One region of the Pseudarthrobacter sp. NIBRBAC000502770 genome, then DNA from elsewhere that is predicted to be linked to it. Evidence: riboswitches for the same ligand, from Rfam matches in the RefSeq annotation. Region 1 holds a riboswitch; each other region holds the start of a gene.

Region 1 (2,192 bases):
CCACGCGGTCGCCGGCAGCCAGCAGGGCACCCAGCGCGGTGAACACGGCAGACATGCCCGACGCCGTCGCAAAGCAGGCTTCGGTGCCTTCCAGCAGCCTGAGCCGTTCCTGGAAGGTGGCAACGGACGGGTTGCCGTAGCGGGAGTAGACAAAGCGCTCGTCCTCGCCGGTGAACGCGCGTTCAGCTGCCGCAGCGGATTCGTAGACGAAGCCGGAGTTCAGGAAGATGGCCTCGGACGTTTCCTGGAAGTTGGAGCGGTCCAGGCCGCCGCGGACTGCCTGCGTATCGGGGTTCCAGCCGGGGGCGTCTGGGTTGAAGGTCACTTAGTTCTTTCCGAGGTTGGTGGGGAGGCCGCGGTTCTTCCAGCCGTTGACGGTGCGTTCGCCGTAGCGGTCCGGCTCGCCTTCGAAGCCCTCCAGCACGTTGTAGGCGGTAAAACCGGCCTGGGTGGCGGCAGTTGCAGCCGCGATGGACCGCTGGCCGGAGCGGCAGAGGAAGAGCAGTTCCGCCTGGGGATCCTCCGGCGCCTGCGCCTGGAGGTCCTTGACGAAGTCGGGATTGGGGATGCCGCCGGGGAAGGTCCACTGGATGAACAGGGGATCGTTGTCCGTGGCCTTGGTGTCCGGGATGCCGATGTGGGCCCATTCGCCCTCGGTGCGGACGTCCACCAGGATGGCGCCCTGCTCCAGCTTGGCCCATGCTTCCTGGGGCGTCAGGTCTCCGGCGTAGCTCATGCGTGGCCCTCGCCGTCGAAATCGCCTTCAAGGCCGGCGTCGAGCTGGTCCACCGCTGTGGCGACGGCGGCATCGGCTGAGGCGATGGCGGCCGGAAGGACGATTGCCTGCGCCACGATGACGCTGGTGCCGTTGAAAGTAGCTGCCGGGCTGCCGTGCAGCACGTAGCCGTCGGCGAGTGCGGCGGAGATCCGCTCGCAGAATTCACGGGTGTCCGCGCCGGTTATCAGGCGGTAGGACAGTCTTTCGTCAAGGGCGGGTGCGTCGGACACGACGGATCTCCTTCTCTCACGCTTGCAGCTCGAATCGGTCGATATGCCGAGTATTCACCTGAGGCACCCCGCCGCGAAAGGGAGGGTTGCCGACCGGCAAGTCAGGGCTTGGCGCCGGTACTCATTACTCCCCAAAAACGTAACACCTGCCGCGCCAAGCCGCATCGCCGACGTCGTCATGTTCCGTCATTGAGCTGCCCGCCATGCGGCACGTAGCCTGCTGCGGACCGATAAGGTTCATACCGGGGGCGCCGCCCCGTATCCAGAGCAATGAGTACCGGGGGTCCTTGTCAGCATGCGGGCACACGTATCGCACCACCGCGCCGCCATCCGGCGTAACCGTCCGCGTTCCGCCGCGTCCTTCCTGGCCGCGGTTCTCATCGCCCTCCTGGCAGTGGTGGCCCCGGCAGCCCCGGCGCAGGCGGCCGGCCCCGCGCCGGACAGGGGCAAACCCTGGCTGGGGGCGGTCCTCGAATGGGGTGAGGATACCGCCGCGGGCTTCAGCGACCGGCTGGGCGCAACCCCGGCGCTCTACGGCCATGACATCACCATGCCGTACCGCGAATCCGAGCGGAATGACATCGGGGGCTTCCTGCAGCAGACCGCAGCGAAGGGCGCCCACGCCATGCTCACGGTCAAGCCGTCCGTGCCGCTGGACCAGCTCGGCGCCGCGGAGGCGGAAGCGTTCGCAGCGCAGGTGCGCGACCTGACCGCGGGATTCAAGGGCCAACTGCTGGTCCGCTTTGCCCCCGACATGAACGCCAGCTGGGTGGCCTGGGGCCAGCAGCCGGCTGCGTACCGGCAGGCTTTCCAAGCGGTGTCGGCAGCCTTCAGGAAGGACGACGGCGGCCGGGCCACCATGGTGTGGGCGCCCTACCTGGGGAAGGACTACCCCTTCGACCGGAACAGGAATGCGCCACAGCCGGGAAGCGACGGGTTTTCCCTCCTGGATACAAATGGGGACGGAACCTGGAACGGGAGCGACAGCGCCTATGCCCCGTATTACCCGGGCGACGACGCGGTGGACTGGGTGGGGTTGGCCGCCTACCATGACGACACTGCCGGCGCGGCCGCCGTCAACTCCCTGCCGCACGCCGGCGAACTCGAAGACATGCTGACGGCCTCCGGCAACGAAAACTTCTACGGTACCTACGCCGAAGGACACAAAAAGCCCTTCCTGCTCC
Region 2 (2,192 bases), 1.8 Mb from region 1:
TGGCTGTGCGTGGTCGACGCCGGGTGGATGACCAGGGAGCGCACGTCGCCGATGTTGGCCACGTGGGAGTGCAGCTCGAGTGCGTCGACGAAGCGCTTGCCGGCTTCCGCGCCGCCGGCCAGGTTGAAGGCGACCACGGCGCCCGTTCCCTTTGGCCCGTACTTGCGGCCACGCTCGTACCAGGGGCTGGACGGCAGCCCCGCGTAGGCGACGGATTCGACGTCGTCCCTTGCCTCCAGCCAGCGCGCAACCTCCGTGGCGTTCGCAACGTGGCGCTCCACCCGCAGGCTCAAGGTCTCCAGGCCTTGGGAAATCAGGAACGCGTTGAAGGGCGAGACCGCGGAGCCAAGGTCGCGCAGCAACTGCACCCGGGCCTTGAGGATGTAGGAGAGGTTGGCGCCGAGCGCGCCGCCTTCGCCGAGGTCGCGTGCGTAGACCAGGCCGTTATAGGTGGGGTCCGGGGTGTTGAAGCCGGGGTACCGTTCCGGGTCCTTGCCGAAATCGAACCTGCCGGAATCGACGATGACGCCGGCGATGGCCGAGCCATGGCCGCCCAGGTATTTGGTGGCCGAGTGGATGACGATGTCCGCGCCCCACTCCAATGGGCGGATCAGGTAGGGGGTTGAAAGGGTGTTGTCCACGATCAGGGGCACGCCGGCCTGGTGCGCCACTTCGGAGATGCCCTCAATATCAAGGACGTCCTGGCGCGGGTTGGACACCACTTCACCGAAGAAGAGCTTGGTATTGGGCTGCACGGCGTCGCGCCACTGGTCCAGGTTGTCAGGATCAGCCACGAAGGTCACCGAGATGCCGAACTTCTTCAACGTGTGGGCGAACAGGTTGTAGGTTCCGCCGTAAAGACTGGGGCTGGCCACTATATGGTCGCCTGCCTCGGCGATGTTCAGCACTGCGAACGTCTCCGCGGCCTGGCCGGAGCTCAGCAGCAATGCCGCCAGGCCGCCTTCAAGGCTTGCGATCCGTTGCTCGACGGCGTCCTGGGTGGGATTGCCGATGCGGGTGTAGATGGGTGCAAGTTCGGCCAGGGCGAAGCGGTTGGCCGCGCTCTCGGCACTGGGGAACACGAAGGACGTGGTCTGGTAGATGGGAAGGGCGCGGGCTCCGGTGGCGCTGTCAGGCTCCTGGCCGGCATGGATCTGGCGGGTTTCGAAGGACCATCCGTTGGACATCTCAGTCTCCTATGACATGGGCCCGGCATGCTGGGAGCACCACGGGCCGCGCTTGCTCTCCGGCCATTGCCGGACAGCCTGGTCCTCACCCGGGGCACCCCACCGCGGATGGAGGGTTGCCGGCCAGCGAGCCGGGGCTTGGCGCTGGCACTCATGACCTGGGCCCAGTCTAGGAACTTCAATCCGGCCCGGACAGCATTGTGACGAACATGGTCTTGGCGCAGGCCCAGGGGCATTTGGACAGGGACGGCGGCCACCCAAAATGCCAGTAAGGGTACCCTTAGCTGAGAGCCCGATCACAAAGTGCCAAGATGTTCGCATGCGCATGGATCACGTCTCTTACGCCTGTGAACACGATGGCCTCGCGGCCACTACCGAACGTATTGCAACTGCCCTCGGCGTTGAGGCAGTGAAGGGTGGCGTACACCCCCGCTTCGGAACCCGGAATATGATCATCCCCCTGGCGGGCCACAAGTACCTCGAAGTCGTCGAGGTCCTTGACCACCCGGCGTCGGACAAGGCACCGTTCGGGCAGGCAGTGCGTGCCCGCTCCGCTGCCGGTGGCGGCTGGATGGGCTGGTGCGTCGAAGTGGACGACCTCGCCCCCTTCGAGGAACGCCTGGGCCGCGCTGCCGTGAACGGCAACCGCAAGTTCCCGGACGGCCGCGAGCTGGTCTGGAAGCAAATTGGCATCCTGGGCCTCATCGCCGATCCCCAGGTGCCGTACATGCTCAAGTGGGAGGGCGACCCCTCCCTCCACCCGTCCCACGCTTACGAGAGCAACCTCAAGATGAGCTGCCTGACCATCGCCGGTTCCGCCTCGCGCGTCACCGAGTGGCTCGGTGAGCCCGTGGAGAAGCCGCTCGAGGACGTTGCGGTGGAATGGGTGGCCCCGCACGGTACGCCGGGCATCCTCTCGGTCACCTTTGAGACCGCCAACGGAGCCGTCACCATCTGACCCTTCCCATTCCTCCCGGACCACTCCGGGGAGGTCCCCGGGTTGTG
Region 3 (2,192 bases), 1.3 Mb from region 1:
TTGACCACGCCGATGGTGTCCGTTTCCGGATTGGTGTCCTTGAAGATCTGGTGGACGGTGACGCCGTCGATTTCCTGGAGGCCCTCCACCAGGAAGGACCGGATCGCGGACTCGTGCGCATGCCACCTGTCCTGGTCGAGTTCGGCGATGACCTGCGTGGCGCGTGCCAGGGTGGCGGCGCCGAGGACGTTCGGTGAGCCTCCTTCGTGGCGGGCCGGGCCGGTGGCCCAGCTGACGCCGTCGAGCCGTGCTTCCTTGACGGCCCCGCCGCCGGCGAGGTGCGGGACGCCGGAATCCAGCCAGTCAGGCCGGCCTACCAGGACACCTGCGCCGAACGGCGCGTACAGCTTGTGGCCGGAAAAGGCGAGGTAGTCGACGTCGTCCGCGCTGATGTCCACCCGGCGGTGCGGCGCGAGCTGGGCCGCGTCCACCACGATCCGGGCGCCGTGCTGGTGGGCCAGCGCGGCCAGGGCCCGGATGGGGAGGATCTCGCCGGTGACGTTGGAGGCGCCGGTGACGGCCAGGAGGCTGACGCCGCCCTGTTCGAGTTCGGCGCGGACGGCCTCAAGGGTGCCGGCGATGGTGTCCGCGGCAACGATGCTGCGGTGCGGGACGCCCTGCCACGGCAGGAGGTTGGCGTGGTGCTCGATGTCCAGGTAGAGGACGTCACCGGCGGTCCGTCCGTCCGTCCGGGGCAGGCAGCCCGCCAGGAGGTTCAGCGAATCGGTGGTGTTCCGGGTGAAGATGACCGAATCGTCCTGCCGGCCGCCCACGAAGTCCCGGACAATGCTGCGTGCGTTCTCGTACACGGAGGTGCTGATCTGGGAGGCGTACCCGGCCCCGCGGTGGACGCTGGCGTAGTAGGGCAGGATCTCGTTGAGGTAGGCGGACACCACGGAGAGTGCAGGGGCCGATGCCCCGTAATCAAGGTTGGCGTACCGCACGTGGCCGCCGGTTATCAATGGTGCTTGGATTTCGGCCCCGGTGACTGCAGCGAGCGGGCGGCCGGCGGCGGCACGGCGTTCGGCAGCAACGGCGGATTCGGTGACGGGTTTGGGGGAGACGGTGGCAGTTGTCACAGAGACCTCACTTGTGTACAGGACTCCGGCGTACGGAATCCGCGCTTGCCGCATCCACTCCGGACCGGCCTGGTCGTCACCCGGGGCACCCCGCCGCGAATGGAGGGTTGCCGGCCAGCAAACCGGGGTTTTGCGCTGGCACTCGTGACCTGCATAAAAGCGTAGGACATGGGGCGGCCAGGCTGGAAGCCGGGCCAATTGTTAAGGGCTTTATTACGCAATATCGAATAAACGACGCCGGACACCTCCTTCTGAAGGTGTCCGGCGTCGCAATATTCGCCCAAGCGGGCAAACCGTGGCAGTTACAGCAGATCGTCCAGGTAAGGGTTGAGACGGTGCAGGACCTCGGAGTGCAGGATCGAGTTGGTGGCCAGCGCGTTCCCGCCGAACGGTCCGTCCTCGCCCTCGAGGGAGGTGAACCGGCCCCCGGCCTCGACCACGATCGGCACCAGCGCAGCCATGTCGTAGAGGTTGAGTTCCGGTTCGCAGGCGATGTCCACGGAGCCCTCTGCCACCATGCAGTACGACCAGAAATCGCCGTATGCCCGGGTCCGCCAGACGTCCTCGGTCAGCCCGAGGAAATCGTCGAGGTTGCCGCGTTCCTTCCAGCCGCTCAGGCTGGAGTAGGAGAGGGAGGCGTCGGAGAGGCTGGACACGTTGGAGACGCGCAGCCGGGTGGCAGCTGCCAAGGACCTGCCCATGTAGGCGCCCATGCCCTTTGCCGCCCACCAGCGCTTGCCGAGGGCCGGGGCGCTGACCACGCCCACCACGGGTTCGCCTTCGTCCACCAGGGCGATCAGGGTGGCCCAGACCGGGACGCCCCTGACAAAGTTCTTGGTCCCGTCAATGGGATCGATGATCCAGCGCCGTGAACCGTGCCCGGTGCTGCCGAACTCCTCGCCCAGGACGGCATCGCGGGGACGGGAGCGGGAGAGCTGGCCGCGGATGGCTTCCTCGGCTGCCTTGTCGGCGTCGGTGACGGGCGTCAGGTCCGGCTTGGTCTCAACGTGGAGGTCCAGGGCCTTGAAGCGGCTCATGGTCTGGTCATCCACGGAGTCGGCCAGGACATGGGCCAGGCGCAGGTCATCGTTGTAGCTCGAAGCGGGTTGGATC
Region 4 (2,192 bases), 910 kb from region 1:
CCACGGAGATGCCGTTTCGGCTGATGGTTTCGGCGCTGCCGCCCTGGTACTTGCCCAGGTGTCCCCAGCCGGTGGAGTCGACGTTGTTGAAGACCACGGCGCCAAGCTGCTTTGATTTTTCGACGACGGCGGGGTCGGCGTTGGGGGTGGTGGGGTACAGGATGGAGCCGGATACCAGCTTGCCGTCACGCTCGGCCCGGGTGCCCTGGTGGTGCAGGTCGATCATGTAGTCGATCCGGTACTTGCGCATGACGTTGTTGTGCAGCGCCTGGGTCTCCGGCTGGACCTTGGCCACATGGTCGCGGTTCAGGTCCACGCCCTCGGCGTTGTAGCGGGTGAGGTTGCGGTCCCCCTTGGCAAGGTAGTTTTCCAGGGAGAAGTTCACGTCCCCCATGGCCCCGTCCGCATTGAGCATGGGCACCACCAGAATGTTCACGCCTTTGAGGATGTCAGCGGATTTACCGGCCCCCAGGTGCTTGATGAACTCCATGGCGCCCTCGGTGGTGAGCTGCTCGTTGCCGTGCTGCTGGGTCAGGTACAGAATGGTGGGCTTGGCGGGGTCCGAAATGTACTTGACCAGGTGGATGTCGCGCCCCTTGACCGTTTGCCCGATGACCTCCAGCTCCATTGCCGGCTGGCGGGCGTCCTGGTCCTTCAGGAACGAGACCATCTGTTCGTACGTGGCGAGCTTGGAGGTGGTGATCTGGCCGTTGCCGTCGTAATTGGGGCCTTCGCCCACAGCGTGTGCCAGCGGGGCGGGACCCGCGACGACGGCCAGCGCCAGGGCTCCGGAGGCGGCGAGGGTCCTGAAATTTGCCAGGGATTTCTTCACAGTGCGTTACCTCTTTCGAGTGCATCGGGGCGCCACCGGCCAGCTCCGTTGCGGCGGTGGCATGTGACCTCAGCCAACCAAGCTTAACGAAACCTGTCAACAAGCTGGACAAAGTCTGTAAGTATGCTGCTGCCCGCCGGGCAAGGGCAGGGAAGCAGCCGGGCAGCGGGCCGCGACATAAAGCGGCACGGACTTGCCCCAAGGTGGGTCTCTCGATTTAGTGAGAGTGAACCATCCGGAGCGGCCGAGAGACCTGGCTCGATGACGCCGCAGCAACCACGGTCCAGCAGGATTCCTGCCGGACCGAAGGTGCTACTGCCAGGACCGATGGAAAGGAAGATTCCAGCATGCCCCTGAACACCGACCACATCCGCGTCACCCACGCCGGATCGTTGCCCCGCACCCCGGAACTCATCGCGGCCAATGCCGCCAAGGAAACCGACGGCGTCACCCCTGAATTCCTGGACCTCCTGGAAACCTCCGTGGTGGACGTGGTCCGGCGCCAGAAGGACCTCGGGATCGACATTCCCAACGACGGCGAATACGGGCACACGATGGCCAACTCCGTGGACTATGGCGCCTGGTGGAACTACTCCTTCGCACGGCTGGGCGGCCTGGAGCCAACCAATGTGGACCGCTGGGCCGATGCCCAGGTGCACCGCTCCTCCCCCGGCAACATTGTCCTGACCTCCTTCCCCGACAGGCGCGACCGGCAGGCGTTCAACGAGGCCTACAACGACCCGTCCTCGGGCATCCTGTCCCACCGCAAGAGCGTGACCCAGCCCAAGATCGCCGGACCCCTGACCTACACGGGCCAGGACCTGGTGGCATCGGACATCAAGAACCTGAAGACCGGCCTCGCCGCCGCCGGGTTGTCGGACGGCTTCGTGGCATCCCTCTCTCCCGGCTCGTGCGCCCGCGTGGCCAACGAGTACTACAAGTCCGATGAGGAACTTGTCTACGCCTGTGCCGATGCCATGCGGGAGGAATACAAGGCCATCGTCGACGCCGGCCTCACCGTGCAGCTCGACGATCCGTCCCTGGCCGAGAGCTGGGACCAGATCAATCCCGAGCCCAGCCTGGAGGACTACCTGAAGTTCATCCAGCTGCGCGTCGAGGCCACCAACTGGGCCCTCCGGGACCTGCCCCAGGAACAGATCCGGCTGCATGTCTGCTGGGGTTCCTGGCACGGCCCGCACACCACGGACATCCCTTTCGCCGACATCATCGGCTCGGTGCTGCAGGTCAACGCGGGCGCATACTCCTTCGAGGCAGCCAACGTCCGCCACGAACACGAATGGCGTGTATGGGAGGACACCAAGCTCCCCGAGGGCAAGGTCATCATCCCGGGCGTCGTGTC

Evidence for each region. Region 1 has a riboswitch for S-adenosylmethionine ahead of NIBR502770_RS16435 (DUF1737 domain-containing protein). Riboswitches for the same ligand answer to the same signal wherever they lie in the genome.
Region 2: it holds a riboswitch for S-adenosylmethionine, as region 1 does, so the genes downstream of both, NIBR502770_RS04060 (bifunctional o-acetylhomoserine/o-acetylserine sulfhydrylase) here and NIBR502770_RS16435 (DUF1737 domain-containing protein) in region 1, are expected to answer to the same signal.
Region 3: it holds a riboswitch for S-adenosylmethionine, as region 1 does, so the genes downstream of both, NIBR502770_RS10295 (aminotransferase class V-fold PLP-dependent enzyme) here and NIBR502770_RS16435 (DUF1737 domain-containing protein) in region 1, are expected to answer to the same signal.
Region 4: it holds a riboswitch for S-adenosylmethionine, as region 1 does, so the genes downstream of both, NIBR502770_RS20710 (cobalamin-independent methionine synthase II family protein) here and NIBR502770_RS16435 (DUF1737 domain-containing protein) in region 1, are expected to answer to the same signal.

The regions. Positions count from the first base shown of each region.
Region 1 is NZ_CP041198.1:3,433,196-3,435,387, reverse strand. Features, by position in the region: gene NIBR502770_RS16445 (O-succinylhomoserine sulfhydrylase) at 1-325, opposite strand, end outside; gene NIBR502770_RS16440 (rhodanese-like domain-containing protein) at 326-736, opposite strand; gene NIBR502770_RS16435 (DUF1737 domain-containing protein) at 733-1,008, opposite strand; SAM riboswitch class IV at 1,022-1,137, opposite strand; gene opgC (OpgC domain-containing protein) at 1,304-2,192, shown strand, end outside.
Region 2 is NZ_CP041198.1:824,235-826,426, reverse strand. Features, by position in the region: gene NIBR502770_RS04060 (bifunctional o-acetylhomoserine/o-acetylserine sulfhydrylase) at 1-1,187, opposite strand, end outside; SAM riboswitch class IV at 1,231-1,346, opposite strand; gene NIBR502770_RS04055 (VOC family protein) at 1,507-2,145, shown strand.
Region 3 is NZ_CP041198.1:2,150,422-2,152,613, reverse strand. Features, by position in the region: gene NIBR502770_RS10295 (aminotransferase class V-fold PLP-dependent enzyme) at 1-1,079, opposite strand, end outside; SAM riboswitch class IV at 1,116-1,229, opposite strand; gene hisN (histidinol-phosphatase) at 1,382-2,192, opposite strand, start outside.
Region 4 is NZ_CP041198.1:4,343,455-4,345,646, reverse strand. Features, by position in the region: gene NIBR502770_RS20715 (M14 family zinc carboxypeptidase) at 1-832, opposite strand, end outside; SAM riboswitch class I at 1,061-1,166, shown strand; gene NIBR502770_RS20710 (cobalamin-independent methionine synthase II family protein) at 1,180-2,192, shown strand, end outside.